DNA from 2 places in the Streptomyces sp. NBC_00316 genome. Region 2 is predicted to be linked to the other one. Evidence: predicted binding sites of a transcription regulator. Region 2 holds the regulator's gene; the other holds the start of a gene.
What was found. The regulator HrcA, encoded in region 2, represses chaperone genes, less so after heat shock. The targets are predictions, from matches to a motif close to TTNGCACTCNGNNNNNCNGAGTGCNAA.

Region 1 (7,726 bases), 1.9 Mb from region 2:
CGATGTCGTCGGGCAGCAGCCGGAAGTAGTCGACCGGGGCCCACGGGGTGTGCGAGAAGTGACCGATCCGCAGGTCGGGCCGCAGCTCACGGAGCATGCCCGGGACCAGGGCCAGGTGGTAGTCCTGCACCAGCACCGCCGCACCCTCGCCCGCCTCCTCGGCGAGCGCCTGCGCGAAGGCCTGGTTGTACGTTTCGAACGACGCCCACTGCCGGCGGAACTCCGCGTCGAAGACCGGATCCAGCGGCGTCTGGTACAGCATGTGATGCACGAACCAGAGCACCGAGTTCGCGATGCCGTTGTACGCGTCGGCGTGCACGTCGGCGTCGATGTCGAGCATCCGCACACCCGGCTCGGCGATTCCGCGCCGGACCGCCGCCCTGTCCCCGTCGCCGAGCGCCGCGCAGACCCACAGCTTGTCCTCGACCGCGCTGAGCCCGGAGACGAGCCCGCCGCCGCCCCGTCTGGCGCCGATCGAACCGTCCGCGCGCAGCGCGTACGAGACGGGGCCGCGGTTGGACGCGACGAGTACCTGGGCGGCGGACGTGATCGCGTGCTCGGAGACCATGTTGCGGAATCTAGCCCGATCGCGAACCGCCCAAACGTGCGAAGTCAGGCCACGTCAGGCGGCGCGGCGCGAAACGTACTCGCCGATCTCGCACATCGGCGGCCGTTCCTCCGTGTCCACCGGATGCGTGAACGGGACGAAACCGTCCTCGCCCCGCACGAACTGGGTGAGCGAAGGCCGCACCAGATGCCCCCGGGAGAGACGCAGTTGCGCGGTCCGGTAGATCGCGGCCGCCATCCGGCCCAGCGCCTGCCCGTCCTGGTGGCGGTGTTTCCTGACCCCGACGTCGACCTGCGCCAGCGCGTCCAGCCCGACCGTGTGGAGCGCGTCCACCAGCAGGCCCAGTTCCACCCCGTAGCCGACCGGGAACGGCAGCCGCTCCAGCAGCGAGCGCCGCACCGCGTACTCGCCGCCCAGCGGCTGGACGAAGCCGGCCAGCTGCGGCCAGTGCAGATTGAGCAGCGGACGGGCCACCAGTTCCGTGACGCGGCCCCCCTGGCCTGCCGCTTCCCCCAGCGGGCGGTCGTACATCGCCTTCACGAACTGCACCCCGGGATCGGTCAGCAACGGGCCGACGATGCCGGAGACGAAGTCCGCGGAGAAGTCCTTGAGGTCGGCGTCGATGAAGCAGACGATGTCGCCGGTGGTGACCAGGAGTGACCGCCACAGGACCTCGCCCTTGCCGGGGAGCGCGGGTATCCGGGGGAGTATCGCGTCGCGGTGGACCACTCGGGCGCCCGCCGTCCGGGCGACATCCGCGGTGGCGTCCGTCGACCCGGAGTCGATCACCACCAGCTCGTCGACCAGCGGCACCTTCTCCATCAGCTCGCGCCGGATCGTCTCCACGATCGCGCCGACCGTGGCCTCCTCGTTGAGAGCGGGCAGCACGACGCTGACACTCCCACGCTGCGGATCCCTGACGCCAAGACTTGCCTTGGCGGCGAGGAGCCGGTCCAGTGGGCGGTCGGCGACCGACCAGGAGCGCCTGGCCAGCCAGCGTTCGACCTCTTCCAGCACGGTCGATACTCCCTGTATGTGATCCATCTCGCGGTTCGGACGGCTATCTCGACCGTCCGGTGCTTCAGTTACAGTCTTGAACAACGCGGATGGCCGTCGCATGTTGGGGTCGGTCCGCAAACAAATGCCTGGGTCCATGATCCAGTGCCACAGCGCTCATCCAGAGGGACTGAGGGAACGGCCCGTTGAAGTCCCGGCAACCCTCCTGCCGACCGCGAGGTCAGGTGGGGAAGGTGCCAATTCCGTCTCGTGGCGAAACGCGCCGCGAGGAAGATGAGGAGAAAGGGCCTCGCCATCATGGCTACGCAGACTGTTGCAGTAAGCACCGATTTTTCCGCCGACGCTGTCGACCTCGGTCCCGCCGCGGCACTCTCCTGTCGCGAGTGCGGAGAGCGTTTCGATCTCGGCCCCATTTTCGCCTGCGCGTCGTGTTTCGGGCCGCTCGAAGTGGCGTACGACCTGCCGAGCGGCTCCCCGGACGAGCTGAAGAAGCGCATCGAAGCCGGGCCGAACAACATCTGGCGTTACGCGCCGCTGCTGCCGGTCCCCGCCGATGTGGCCGACAAGCCCAACATCAACCCCGGCTTCACCAAGCTGGTCAAGGCCGACAACCTCGCCCGTGAACTGGGCGTCACCGGCGGCCTGTACGTCAAGGACGACTCCGGCAACCCGACGCACTCCTTCAAGGACCGCGTCGTCGCGATCGCCGTCGAGGCCGCCCGCGCCTTCGGTTTCACCACTCTCTCCTGCTCCTCCACCGGCAACCTCGCAGGCGCCGTCGGCGCCGCCGCCGCCCGGGCCGGACTGCGGTCCTGCGTGTTCATCCCGCACGACCTGGAGCAGGGCAAGGTCGTCATGGCCGCGGTGTACGGCGGCGAACTGGTCGGCATCGAGGGCAACTACGACGACGTCAACCGCTTCTGCTCGGAGCTCATCGGCGACCCGCTCGGCGAGGGCTGGGGCTTCGTCAACGTGAACCTGCGGCCGTACTACGGCGAGGGTTCCAAGACCCTCGCGTACGAGATCTGCGAGCAGCTCGGCTGGCGGCTGCCCGACCAGCTCGTCATCCCGATCGCCTCCGGCTCGCAGCTCACGAAGATCGACAAGGGTCTGCAGGAGCTGATCAAGCTCGGTCTCGTCGAGGACAAGCCGTACAAGATCTTCGGCGCCCAGGCCGAAGGCTGCTCCCCGGTCTCCACGGCCTTCAAGGCCGGTCACGACGTCGTGCGCCCGCAGAAGCCGGACACCATCGCCAAGTCCCTGGCGATCGGCAACCCGGCCGACGGCCCGTACGTCCTGGACATCGCCCGCCGGACCGGCGGCGCCGTCGAGGACGTCGACGACGAGCAGGTCGTCGACGCGATCAAGCTGCTGGCGCGCACCGAGGGCATCTTCGCCGAGACGGCGGGCGGGGTGACGGTCGGCGTGACGAAGAAGCTGATCGAGGCCGGTCTGCTGGACCCGACGCTCACCACCGTCGTCCTGAACACCGGTGACGGACTGAAGACGCTGGACGCGGTCGCCCCGACCACCGGCCCGACCGCGACGATCCGGCCCAGCCTGGACGCGTTCCGCGACGCCGGTCTCGCCCGCAGTTGACCCGACCACCCGAGGCACAAGGAAGGCACCCACATGAGCGTCAAGGTCCGTATCCCCACCATCCTGCGCACCTACACGGGCGGTCAGGCCGAGGTCGCGGCCGAGGGCACGACCCTCTCCCAGGTCATCGAGTCGCTGGAGCAGAACCACCCGGGCATCGCCGCGCGCGTCCTGGACGACCAGGGCAAGCTGCGCCGGTTCGTGAACGTGTACGTCAACGACGACGACGTGCGCTTCGAGGGCGGCCTGGAGACGGCCACCCCGGACGGTGCGGGCATCTCGATCATTCCGGCGGTCGCGGGCGGCTGCTGACCCGCCGTCGGCGCGGCGGATCCCGGGTCCGTCCCGCGGCGTCGTCCTCGCCGGCCCGGACGGCCGGCTGCACAGTGTCACCGGAATTGCCCCCTCTGCGAGCTGAGCAGAGGGGGCAATTCTGCATGGTTGAGCGCGGTAGAGTTGGGAAGTCCCCTTCGCTGCCCGTGCCGACCGCATATGAGAATGCGCCCGCTCGCGACAAGATGCAGCCAAAGTGCTCGAACTCCTTGCGCCATTAGTGGCCTTTGCCCGGCCCGAGTTGCCCTGGAATCGCATGAATTCCGCATATTCGGGCGTTCGGTGCCGCTCAGAATTCTCGTCCGATTGACCTGTTGCAGAGGGCAGTTGGGCAGATACATTCAGCCGCGGTCGACGCGTTCCGGCGCACGCACCCTCTCCTGTCGGAGGGTGAGTTCTGACCCGGGTCCGCGAAGTGCGGTCCTGTGCAAGGGCCAGTAATAGGGGAGTTAGGCATGGCTCAGGGCACCGTCAAGTGGTTCAACGCGGAGAAGGGGTACGGCTTCATCGCGGTCGACGGTGGTGCGGATGTTTTCGTCCACTACAGCGCGATCCAGATGGACGGGTACCGCACCCTCGAAGAGGGTCAGCGAGTTGAATTCGAAATCTCGCAGGGCCAGAAGGGGCCGCAGGCGGACATGGTCAAGCTCGCCGTCGGCTGAGCTCGGCGCAGTCGGCCAACGACACCACTCACGCATGAAGGGCCCGTACCCGCCAGGGGACGGGCCCTTCACGCGTGCCCCGCGCACCGCGTCGCCTCGGTGCCCCCGCCCGTCGGGCCGTCCCTCGCCCGATGTACCGGCACCCGGCTTCCGGGTTGTCCACAACCGCCATGGGCGCTTGCACTCGTGAGGGTCGAGTGCTAATCATTGGCGTTAGCACTCTCCAGGTGAGAGTGACAGAATTTGGACCGGGCCGGTGAGGCCCGCAGGCCTGGTGGGGCAAGGAACCGCCGGGTGCGCAGGCCGTCCGTCGCGGGCGCCACTCGGTCCGGAGAAATCCACCCCTGTCCGGGAGGACCACTTCACATGGCCAAGATCATCGCGTTCGACGAGGAGGCACGGCGCGGTCTCGAGCGCGGGATGAACCAGCTCGCCGACGCCGTCAAGGTCACCCTTGGCCCCAAGGGCCGCAACGTCGTCCTCGAGAAGAAGTGGGGCGCGCCCACGATCACCAACGATGGTGTTTCCATCGCCAAGGAGATCGAGCTCGAGGACCCGTACGAGAAGATCGGCGCCGAGCTGGTCAAGGAAGTCGCCAAGAAGACGGACGACGTCGCCGGCGACGGTACGACCACCGCCACCGTTCTCGCCCAGGCGCTCGTCCGCGAGGGCCTGCGCAACGTCGCCGCGGGTGCCAACCCGATGGCCCTCAAGCGGGGCATCGAGAAGGCCGTCGAGGCCGTCTCCGCCGCTCTGCTGGAGCAGGCCAAGGACGTGGAGACCAAGGAGCAGATCGCTTCGACGGCCTCCATCTCCGCCGCCGACACCCAGATCGGCGAGCTCATCGCCGAGGCGATGGACAAGGTCGGCAAGGAAGGCGTCATCACCGTCGAGGAGTCCCAGACCTTCGGTCTGGAGCTGGAGCTCACCGAGGGTATGCGCTTCGACAAGGGCTACATCTCGGCGTACTTCGCCACCGACATGGAGCGCATGGAGTCGTCCCTCGACGACCCGTACATCCTCATCGTCAACTCCAAGGTCAGCAACGTGAAGGACCTCCTTCCGCTGCTGGAGAAGGTCATGCAGTCCGGCAAGCCGCTGCTGATCATCGCCGAGGACGTCGAGGGCGAGGCCCTGTCGACCCTGGTCGTCAACAAGATCCGTGGCACCTTCAAGTCCGTCGCCGTCAAGGCTCCGGGCTTCGGTGACCGCCGCAAGGCCATGCTCGGCGACATCGCCATCCTCACCGGTGGCACGGTCATCTCCGAGGAGGTCGGTCTCAAGCTCGAGAACGCCGGCCTGGACCTGCTCGGCCGCGCCCGCAAGGTCGTCATCACCAAGGACGAGACCACGATCGTCGACGGTGCCGGTGACAGCGACCAGGTTCAGGGTCGCGTCAACCAGATCCGTGCCGAGATCGAGAACTCCGACTCGGACTACGACCGCGAGAAGCTGCAGGAGCGCCTGGCGAAGCTGGCCGGCGGCGTGGCCGTCATCAAGGCCGGTGCCGCCACCGAGGTCGAGCTCAAGGAGCGCAAGCACCGCATCGAGGACGCCGTTCGCAACGCGAAGGCGGCCGTCGAGGAGGGCATCGTCGCCGGTGGTGGCGTCGCGCTGCTGCAGGCTTCGGCCGTCTTCGAGAAGCTGGAGCTCTCGGGTGACGAGGCGACCGGCGCCAACGCCGTCAAGCTGGCGCTGGAGGCCCCGCTCAAGCAGATCGCCGTCAACGGTGGTCTCGAGGGTGGCGTCGTCGTCGAGAAGGTGCGCAACCTGCCGATCGGTCACGGCCTGAACGCCGCGACCGGCGAGTACGTCGACATGATCGCCGAGGGCATTCTCGACCCGGCGAAGGTCACGCGCTCCGCTCTGCAGAACGCCGCGTCGATCGCCGCGCTGTTCCTGACCACCGAGGCCGTCATCGCCGACAAGCCGGAGAAGGCCTCTGCGGCCGCTCCGGGCGGCATGCCGGGCGGTGACATGGACTTCTGATCCTGACGGATCAGTAGTTCGGTCGCACATCGGCCCCCGGGACCTGTACTGGTCCCGGGGGCCGATGCCGTGTTCGCGACGGCTGCGGCGGTGACGGCCGGTCAGCGGTCAGGAGAGCTTGCCGTCGTAGTCCGGGAGCTTGAACGTCCGCTCGGCATGACCGCCCACCAGGTCGCTGTCGTTGTTGCCGATGTTGGCGATGATCGTGTAGCCCCGGGCCTCGATCTCGGCGCGCTTGGCGGTCTTGTACGCGCTGACCTCGTCGAAGAGGTCGGGCAGGTCGCGGACGTAGAGCCCGGTCACCGGGTAGCCCACCGCGGTGAGGTTGTACTGCGTCAGTGAGGCGATGATGCCCGGGCGGGCGGTGACGAAGAAGATGGCGACGCCCTGGGAGTCGGCGTACCGCACCAGATCGCGGACCTGGGCGATCGCCGGGGTGGGGAACGTCCAGAAGTAGTGGAAGTCCGTCTCCAGCGACGAGTTGTCGATGTCGAGGACGATCGCCGGTTTCTGGCCCGCGGGTGTCTGCGCGATGCGCTGCTGGATGTAGGGGCGGGCCACGTCGATGACCGCGGCGACATCGCGCTGCCAGGTGCCGTAGTCGACGCCCAGGATGGCGGCGTTGCCGCCGGGGGCCCACGACGTGGTGGCGGCGGGCGAGGACGCGGGGGTGGCCTGGGCGGCGCCTGCGGGTACGGCGAGGGCGAGAACGGCTGCTGCGGCGGCGACGGCACCGGCCGTACGGACGGACCGGGTACGGCTTCGAGTTCGGCTCATGAGGGTGTCTCCTGGGTCGACTTTGACATGCACGCGCTCAACCCTCGACGGGGTCGGGCCTCATGTCTACTGGTCGGTAGGAAACTTCTCGTGGACGCGCCATGAACCGGCCGCTCGAGGCCCGGACCGAAGGCCGGTCGAGGGGTGCGGTTTCTGGAGCCCCTTGACCTCGCGGGCGCACTCGGCGCATTGACGGTTTGGTGTGCAGAAGTGAGTTGTAGCGCCCGGGAATGAGTCCGGTGGTGGGCCGGCAGAGGTCGGAACGGTTCTGGAGCGGTGGCGGGAGCGGTGGGAGGCGGAACGCTGGTTTCTTGCGGCGGACGGTGAGTCGGGGAAGCGGTTCGGGAACGAAACGATCCGCGTCACTGCGGACGGCCAGGTGTCCATCAAGCTGCCCGCCCCGCTCGCGCACCTGGCCAACACCTCGCACGGCCGCTACACCCTCACCGCCACCGTGGCGTTCGCGCACCGGGGTGTGGAGTGGGCCGACCGCATCGCCGCGAACCGGGCTGTTGCCTACCGCATCCACCTCGACGTGGACCGTGGGCGCTGGTATCTGACCGCGTCCTGGCAACGCCCCCTCGTGCAGACCATCCGGCTGGAGACCGCCCGGGCCCACGGCATGATCGGCGTCGACACCAATGCCGACCACTTCGCCGCCTACCGCCTCGACCCGCACGGCAACCCGGTCGGGGCACCGCGCCGCTTCGCCTACGACCTGTCCGGCACCACCACCCACCGCGACGCACAGATCCGCCACGCCCTCACCCGCCTCATCAAC
Region 2 (7,726 bases):
TCACTTGCCCCGGGGATAGCCGGTCACCGTGACGGTCACGGTCACGGTCGGCCGGACACCGCCACCGCCGCCGTTGCCCACGTCCGTCGGCGGTGTCACGCCAACGGCCGTGGGGGCGGCGTCGCAGTCGCCGAGCACATCGGCCCGCAGGACGACCTTGTCGCCGGCCTTCCCGGTCAGGTCTCCCCGGACACACTGCCCGTTGACCTCCTTCGTGACCTTGCCGGTGAGCGTGATCTCCTTGCCGCCCGCGGTCCGGCCACGGCAGTCGACCCGTGCCACCTGCCGCACGGACGCGGAGGGCGCGGGCGAGGCCGGATACGGCCTCGTGGCGCCACCCTCGACATCGGCCGCGCAGTTGAGCCACTGCACGTCGACACCTGCGCGCTCCAGCGCCCGGGTGCCGGTCTGATCGGTGGTCAGAGCGACGGACGCGGAGTTCATCCCGTATACCGGCTCACAGGCGACTGCGCCCGCGACCGCCGCACCGACGAGGCAGAGTACGGCCGGAATACGACGGGTCCGGCCGTGACCCCCTGGACTTGATGCCCTCAATGTCCCCATACGTGACAGCGTCCCACCACACCCCCGCGGTGCGGTAGACCGCCTACGGCCACACCCGGCATGCGGTATGCGGTGGTCACGCCCAGCGGCCGGTGCGTCCCAGCAGCAGCGCCGTTGCCGCGGTGCCCGCCGTGGAGGTGCGCAGGACGCTCCGGCCGAGCCGGCAGGTCCGGGCGCCCGCGTCCGCGAAGGCAGCCAACTCGTCCGGCGAGACGCCGCCTTCGGGGCCCACGACCAGCATGATCTCGCCCACGGCGGGGAGTCCGACGGTGGCCAGCGGCTCGCTGTCGTACTCCCGTTCCTCGTGCAGGACGGCCGCGAAGTCCGCTGTGGCCAGAAGAGCGGCAACCTGTTTGGTCGTCATGGCGTCCGTGACTTCCGGGAACAGCACCCGGCGCGACTGCTTGCCGGCCTCGCGGGCCGTGTTCCGCCATTTCGCCAGGGACTTGAGACCGCGGTCGCCCTTCCACTGGGTGATGCAGCGCGAGGCCTGCCACGGCACGATCGCGTCGACGCCGGTCTCCGTCAGCGTCTCGACGGCCACCTCGCCCCGGTCGCCCTTGGGAAGCGCCTGGACCACGGTGATCCGGGGCGCGGGCCGCGGTTCCTCGTGGACCGTGCCGAGGCCCGTCAGGACGAGCCGGTCCTTGCCCTCGGTGGTCTGCACGACGCCTTCCGCCCAGCGGCCGTGCCCGTCCGTCAGGACGACCCCCTCACCGGCGTGCAGCCGCTTCACCGATACGGCGTGCCGCCCCTCGGGCCCTTCCAGAACGAACCCGGGCCCGCTGGGGACCTGTTCGACGACGAAGACCGGTGCGGTCACTGCTTGCTCCTTGTGCTCACGGCCGCGCGCGCGGCATCCAGCTCTTCGGCGAGCAGCACGGTCAGCCGGCCGGCCGGCAGCTCGCGGGCCATCCGGTGGCCCTGGCCCGCCCACAGGGCCATGCCCTGGGCGTCACCGGCCTTGGCGGCGGCCTTGCGCAGCCCGCTGGTGACATGGTGCACCTGCGGGTAGGCGGCGGGGGCGTACGGGCCGTGCTCGCGCACAAAGCGGTTGACGAGGCCGCGCGCCGGACGCCCGGAGAACGCCCGGGTCAGTGCCGTCCGCGCGAACAAGGGGTTCGTCAGCGCCTGTTTGTGCAGCAGATGGGCGCCGGACTCGGGGCAGATCAGGAACGCCGTGCCGAGCTGCGCCGCCTCCGCGCCCGCCGCGAGCACCGCCCCGATCTGGGAGCCGCGCATGATCCCGCCCGCCGCGATGACCGGCACCTGGACGGTCTCGCGGACCTGCGCCACCAGGGCGAGCAGACCCGTGCCGCTGCCGTCGGTCTGCGGGTCGTCGCGGAAGGCGGACTGGTGGCCGCCCGCCTCGATGCCCTGGACACAGACCGCGTCGGTGCCCGCCCACTGCGCAGCCTGCGCCTCCTCGGGCGTGGTGACCGTGACGACGGTGTACGTACCGACGCCGGCGAGCGCGTCGAGGGTGTCCCGGGTGGGGCAGCCGAACGTGAAGGAGACCACCGGAACCGGGTCCTCCAGAAGGATGGCGAGCTTGGCTTCGTAGCCGTCGTCTCCGTGGGGGTCCGGGTCGCCGAGCGGGGTTTCGTACCAGGCGGCCTCACCGGCGAGCTGGTGCCGGTACACCTCGACGGCGCTCGGGTCGGCAAGGTCGGGCTGCGGCATGAAGAGGTTGACGCCGAACGGCTGACCAGTCAGCCGGCGCAGCTGTTTGATCTCGTTGTACATGCCGTCCGCCGTCTTGTACCCGGCCGCCAGGAAGCCGAGCCCGCCCGCTTCGGCGACGGCCGCGACGAGCTGCGGACAGGACACACCGCCCGCCATCGGGGCCTGCACAATCGGATACCGGCAGAGATCGGTCAACGCGGATGACATGAGCGCATCGTGTCACGTCCGGTGCACCGCGCCGAATCAGCCAGGGGTGGCCAGAAAGCCGTCCGAGGGAACCGGAGGAGGCACCTCTCCAGCCGACCGCCCGCCGGTCCGGGACCGGCGGGCGGGGGCCATGCAGAGGGCGCTGACAGGACGGGTCGGCCTCAGCGGCCGTTGAACGCGTCCTTCAGCCGGGAGAACAGCCCCTGCTGCCCCGGCTGGAACTGACCGGTGGGCCGCTCCTCGCCACGCAGCTTCGCCAGCTCCCGCAGCAGTCGCTCCTGCTCCGGGTCCAGCTTCGACGGGGTCATCACCTCGACGTGCACGATCAGATCGCCGCGCCCGCCACCGCGCAGGTGGGTGATGCCGCGGCCGTGCAGCGGGACCGACTGGCCGGACTGGGTGCCCGGCCGGATGTCGACCTCCTCCAGGCCGTCGAGCGTCTCCAGCGGCACCTTGGTGCCGAGCGCACCCGCCGTCATGGGGATCGTGACCGTGCAGTGCAGATCGTCACCGCGGCGCTGGAACACCGCGTGCTGCAGCTCATGGATCTCGACGTACAGGTCGCCGGCCGGTCCGCCGCCGGGGCCGACCTCGCCCTCGCCCGCGAGCTGGATGCGGGTGCCGTTGTCGACACCGGCGGGGATCTTCACGGTCAGCGTCCGCCGCGAGCGGATGCGGCCGTCGCCGGCGCACTCCGGGCACGGGGTCGGCACGACCGTGCCGAAGCCCTGGCACTGCGGGCAGGGCCGCGACGTCATGACCTGGCCGAGGAACGACCGGGTGACCTGGGAGACCTCACCGCGGCCGCGGCACATGTCACAGGTCTGGGCGGAGGTGCCGGGCGCGGCGCCCTCACCACTGCAGGTCGTACAGACGACGGCCGTGTCGACCTGGATGTCCTTGGTGGTACCGAACGCCGCCTCGGCGAGATCGATCTCCAGCCGGATCATCGCGTCCTGGCCGCGCCGGGTGCGCGAACGGGGTCCGCGCTGCGACGCCGTACCGAAGAACGCGTCCATGATGTCGGAGAAGTTGCCGAAGCCACCCTGTCCGAATCCGCCCGCGCCACCGCCGCCGGAGGCGGACAGCGGGTCGCCGCCGAGGTCGTAGACCTGCTTCTTCTGCGGGTCCGACAACACCTCGTAGGCGGCGTTGATCTCCTTGAACCGCTCCTGGGTCTTCGGATCCGGGTTGACATCCGGATGCAGCTCGCGTGCGAGCCGCCGGAAGGCCTTCTTGATCTCGTCCTGAGATGCGTCGCGGCGCACGCCGAGTACGGCGTAGTAGTCCGTGGCCACTTACGACTCCGCCAGGATCTGTCCGACGTAACGTGCCACTGCGCGTACCGCTCCCATCGTTCCGGGGTAGTCCATGCGGGTCGGTCCGACCACGCCGAGTTTGGCGACTGCCTCGTCGCCCGAACCGTAGCCGACCGCGACGACGGACGTGGAGTTGAGCCCCTCGTGGGCGTTCTCGTGCCCGATACGTACGGTCATGCCCGAGTCCTTGGCCTCGCCGAGCAGCTTCAGCAGCACGACGTGCTCCTCCAATGCCTCCAGCACCGGCCGGATCATCACAGGGAAGTCGTGCCCGAAGCGGGTGAGGTTGGAGGTGCCGCCGATCATCAGCCGCTCCTCCGTCTCCTCGACGAGGGTTTCGAGCAGGGTGGAGAGCACGGTGGACACGGTTCCCCGGTCCTCGCTCTCGAAGGAATCCGGCAGGTCCTGCACCAGCTGCGGGACGTCCGAGAAACGGCGTCCGACGACCCGGCTGTTGAGCCGGGCCCGCAGATCGGCGAGAGAGGTCTCACCGAACGGCGCGGGACAGTCGATCATGCGCTGCTCGACCCGGCCGGTGTCCGTGATCAGCACGAGCATCAGCCGGGCGGGCGCCAGCGACAGCAGCTCCACATGCCGCACCGTCGACCGGGTCAGCGAGGGGTACTGCACGATGGCGACCTGCCGGGTCAGCTGCGCGAGCAGCCGTACGGTGCGGCCCACGACGTCGTCGAGGTCGACCGCGCCGTCGAGGAAGTTCTGAATGGCCCTGCGCTCCGGCGACGACAGGGGCTTGACCCCTGCCAGCTTGTCGACGAAGAGCCGGTAGCCCTTGTCCGTCGGGATGCGTCCGGCGCTGGTGTGGGGCTGGGCGATGAAGCCCTCGTCCTCCAGCACCGCCATGTCGTTGCGGACGGTGGCCGGGGAGACCCCCAGCTTGTGCCGCTCGGTGAGCGCCTTGGAACCGACGGGTTCCTCGGTGCCGACATAGTCCTGGACGATGGCGCGCAGCACTTCGAGTCTGCGTTCGCTGAGCATGGCGCACACCTCCAGCTGTGTTCCTCGGCGGATTCCGGTCGTCCCTCGAAGGGCCCTGGCACTCGATGCGTACGAGTGCCAGCGATCCCCCGCAAGTGTACGGCGGCCGGGTGGGGCCCAAGCAAGGGCGACCGGCCACGCTACCGCGAGACTGCGCAGGTCGTTGCCGATAGCGTCGCCGTATGGACGCCTCTTGGGAAGAGTTCAGCTGGGAGCGACTCGGCAACGGTGTGGGCCGGCGGCGCCTTCCCCGCTGGGACGCGACGGTCGCACTGGTGGTCGGAGCGGACGGGGCGCTGCTCTTCGACACCGGATCGACGCTGCGCGAAGGCGCGGAGACAAGGGCCCAGGTGCAGTCCTTGATCGGCCGCAGGGTGACGCATATCGCACTCAGCCACCCGCACTTCGACCATGTGCTCGGCACCGCGGCCTTCGCCGGGGCGGAGGTGTACGGCGCGGTCGGGATGGCGGATCTCCTCGCCCGCGGGGCGGACGGGCTGCGCGCCGACGCGGTGCGCCATGGCATGTGCAGGGAGGACGCGGCGCAGGCCGTAGACGTGCTGGTGGCGCCGCACCACGAGGTGTGCGGTGAGTGGACGCTCGACCTGGGTGGTGGCCGCCAGGTGCTGCTGGCGAACGTGGGTCCCGGTCACACCGGCCACGATCTCGCGGTCCTGGTGCCCGGCTCCCCCGCCGTCGTGCTCTGCGGCGACCTGGTCGAGGAGTCCGGCGAGCCCCAGGCGGGCCCGGACGCGATCCCGTCACGCTGGCCGGCCGCGCTGGACCGGCTGCTGGCACTGGGCGGTGAGTCCGCGGCGTACGTACCGGGGCACGGCGCGGTCGTGGACGCCGCGTTCGTACGTGCGCAGCGCGATCAACTGTCCGGCGCCTTCGGCGTGTCGTGACGCGTTCCCGTCCTATCGTCGTGCGATGCGCAGCTACCACCCGGACCTGACCCCACCGTGGAAGAAGTCCGCCCCCGTCCCCGAGGTCCCCGCCGAACCCGATCTGGTCGTGGAGGAGGTCTCCACCGGCTTCTGCGGTGCGGTGATCCGCTGCGAGAAGACGGCCCAGGGGCCGACCGTGACCCTGGAGGACCGTTTCGGCAAGCACCGCGTGTTCCCGATGGAGCCGCGCGGCTTCCTGCTGGAGGGCCGGGTGGTCACCCTCGTACGCCCGTCGGCGCCCGGCCCGGTCCGCCCCACCCGCACGGCCTCCGGCTCGGTGGCGGTCCCCGGGGCGCGGGCACGGGTGGCACGCGCGGGCCGCATCTATGTGGAGGGCCGGCACGACGCGGAACTGGTCGAACGGGTCTGGGGCGACGACCTGCGCATCGAGGGTGTGGTCGTCGAGTACCTGGCGGGCATCGACGACCTCCCGGCCATCGTCCGCGACTTCTCCCCCGGTCCGGACGCGCGGCTGGGCGTCCTGGTCGACCACCTGGTCCCCGGCTCCAAGGAGTCGAGGATCGCGAGCGAGGTCACGGACGCGAACGTGCTGGTGGTGGGCCACCCGTACATCGACGTGTGGGAGGCGGTGAAGCCGTCGTCGGTGGGCATCGCGGGCTGGCCGGTGGTGCCACGCGGCCAGGACTGGAAGACGGGCGTGTGCCGGTCACTGGGCTGGCCGGAGAACACGGGGGCGGCGTGGCAGCGCATCCTGTCCACGGTCCGCTCCTACCGGGACCTGGAGCCGGCGCTGCTGGGCCGGGTGGAGGAGCTGATCGACTTCGTCACGGCACCGAGGGGGTAGGCGGGGCTGTACGGCGGCTGTCCGGGGCCGCACCGGACGCCGCTCCGCACTCGCCGGAGGTGCCCGGCCTTCCCGCCGGCGCCGGGCACCTGCCCGCCCGTCCGGCGTTTCGAGGACCGGGGTCGCGAGGCCCCGGTCCGGGAAAGGGGCGGGCAGGGGAACAGGCACACCGCCGGCGCAACCGCGCCCCGCCCCCTCAGTCCACCAGGTCCCTGACCACCGCATCCGCGAGCAGCCGCCCCCGCAGAGTCAGCACAGCCCGCCCCTTCGCATAGGGCAGCGCCTCCAGCAACCCGTCCTGCACCGCGCGCCCCGCCGCCGCCAGCCCCGCAGGAGCGAGCAACGACAGCGGACACCCGTCCACCAGCCGCAGCTCCAGCAGAATCCGCTCGACCCGCCGGTCCTCCGCCGACAGAATCTCCCGGCCCGCCCCCGGAGACCGTCCTTCCGCCAGCGCCTGTGCATAGGCACCGGGATGCTTCACGTTCCACCACCGCACACCGCCCACATGGCTGTGCGCTCCCGGCCCGGCGCCCCACCAGTCGGCGCCGCGCCAGTACAGCTCGTTGTGCAGGCAGCGGCCCTCCGGCGTCCGGGCCCAGTTCGACACCTCGTACCAGGAGAAGCCCGCCGCAGCCATCGCCTCGTCGGCGATCAGATAGCGGTCCGCGTGGACGTCGTCGTCCGTCATCGGAACCTCGCCGCGCCGGATCCGCCGCGCCAGCTGCGTCCCCTCCTCGACGATCAGCGCGTACGCGGACACATGGTCCGGGCCCGCCCCGATCGCCGCGTCCAGCGACGCCCGCCAGTCGTCGTCGGACTCCCCGGGGGTGCCGTAGATCAGGTCGAGGTTGACGTGCTCGAAGCCCGCCGCCCGCGCCTCCGCGACACACGCCTCGGGCCGCCCCGGCGTATGCGTGCGGTCGAGGATCTTCAGCACGTGCTGACGCGCACTCTGCATCCCGAACGAGATGCGGTTGAAGCCGCCTTCCCGCAGTTCCGCCAGATACGCCGGGCCGACGGACTCCGGATTGGCCTCGGTCGTGATCTCCGCGTCGTCGGCGAGACCGAACTCGTCACGGATCGCCGCCAGCATCCGTACGAGATCCCCCGCGGCCAGCAACGTGGGCGTGCCGCCACCGACGAACACCGTGCGGACCGGCCGCGGGTCGTCGCCGAGCACCTTGCGGGCCTGCCGGACC

Region 1: the regulator HrcA is predicted to act here: its motif matches at 4,357-4,383, upstream of groL (chaperonin GroEL).

What each region holds. Positions count from the first base shown of each region.
Region 1 is NZ_CP108023.1:4,105,639-4,113,364, reverse strand. Features, by position in the region: gene OG878_RS18275 (alpha,alpha-trehalose-phosphate synthase (UDP-forming)) at 1-568, opposite strand, end outside; gene OG878_RS18270 (glucosyl-3-phosphoglycerate synthase) at 623-1,585, opposite strand; SAM riboswitch class I at 1,739-1,865, shown strand; gene thrC (threonine synthase) at 1,883-3,184, shown strand; gene OG878_RS18260 (ubiquitin-like small modifier protein 1) at 3,218-3,496, shown strand; gene OG878_RS18255 (cold-shock protein) at 3,973-4,179, shown strand; gene groL (chaperonin GroEL) at 4,546-6,168, shown strand; gene OG878_RS18245 (HAD family acid phosphatase) at 6,277-6,945, opposite strand; partial or broken gene OG878_RS18240 (IS200/IS605 family accessory protein TnpB-related protein) at 7,217-7,726, shown strand, end outside.
Region 2 is NZ_CP108023.1:5,979,870-5,987,595, reverse strand. Features, by position in the region: gene OG878_RS26550 (hypothetical protein) at 1-444, opposite strand; gene OG878_RS26545 (16S rRNA (uracil(1498)-N(3))-methyltransferase) at 641-1,387, opposite strand; gene OG878_RS26540 (nitronate monooxygenase) at 1,384-2,457, opposite strand; gene dnaJ (molecular chaperone DnaJ) at 2,619-3,755, opposite strand; gene hrcA (heat-inducible transcriptional repressor HrcA) at 3,756-4,772, opposite strand; gene OG878_RS26525 (MBL fold metallo-hydrolase) at 4,955-5,677, shown strand; gene OG878_RS26520 (DUF3097 domain-containing protein) at 5,703-6,524, shown strand; gene hemW (radical SAM family heme chaperone HemW) at 6,721-7,726, opposite strand, start outside.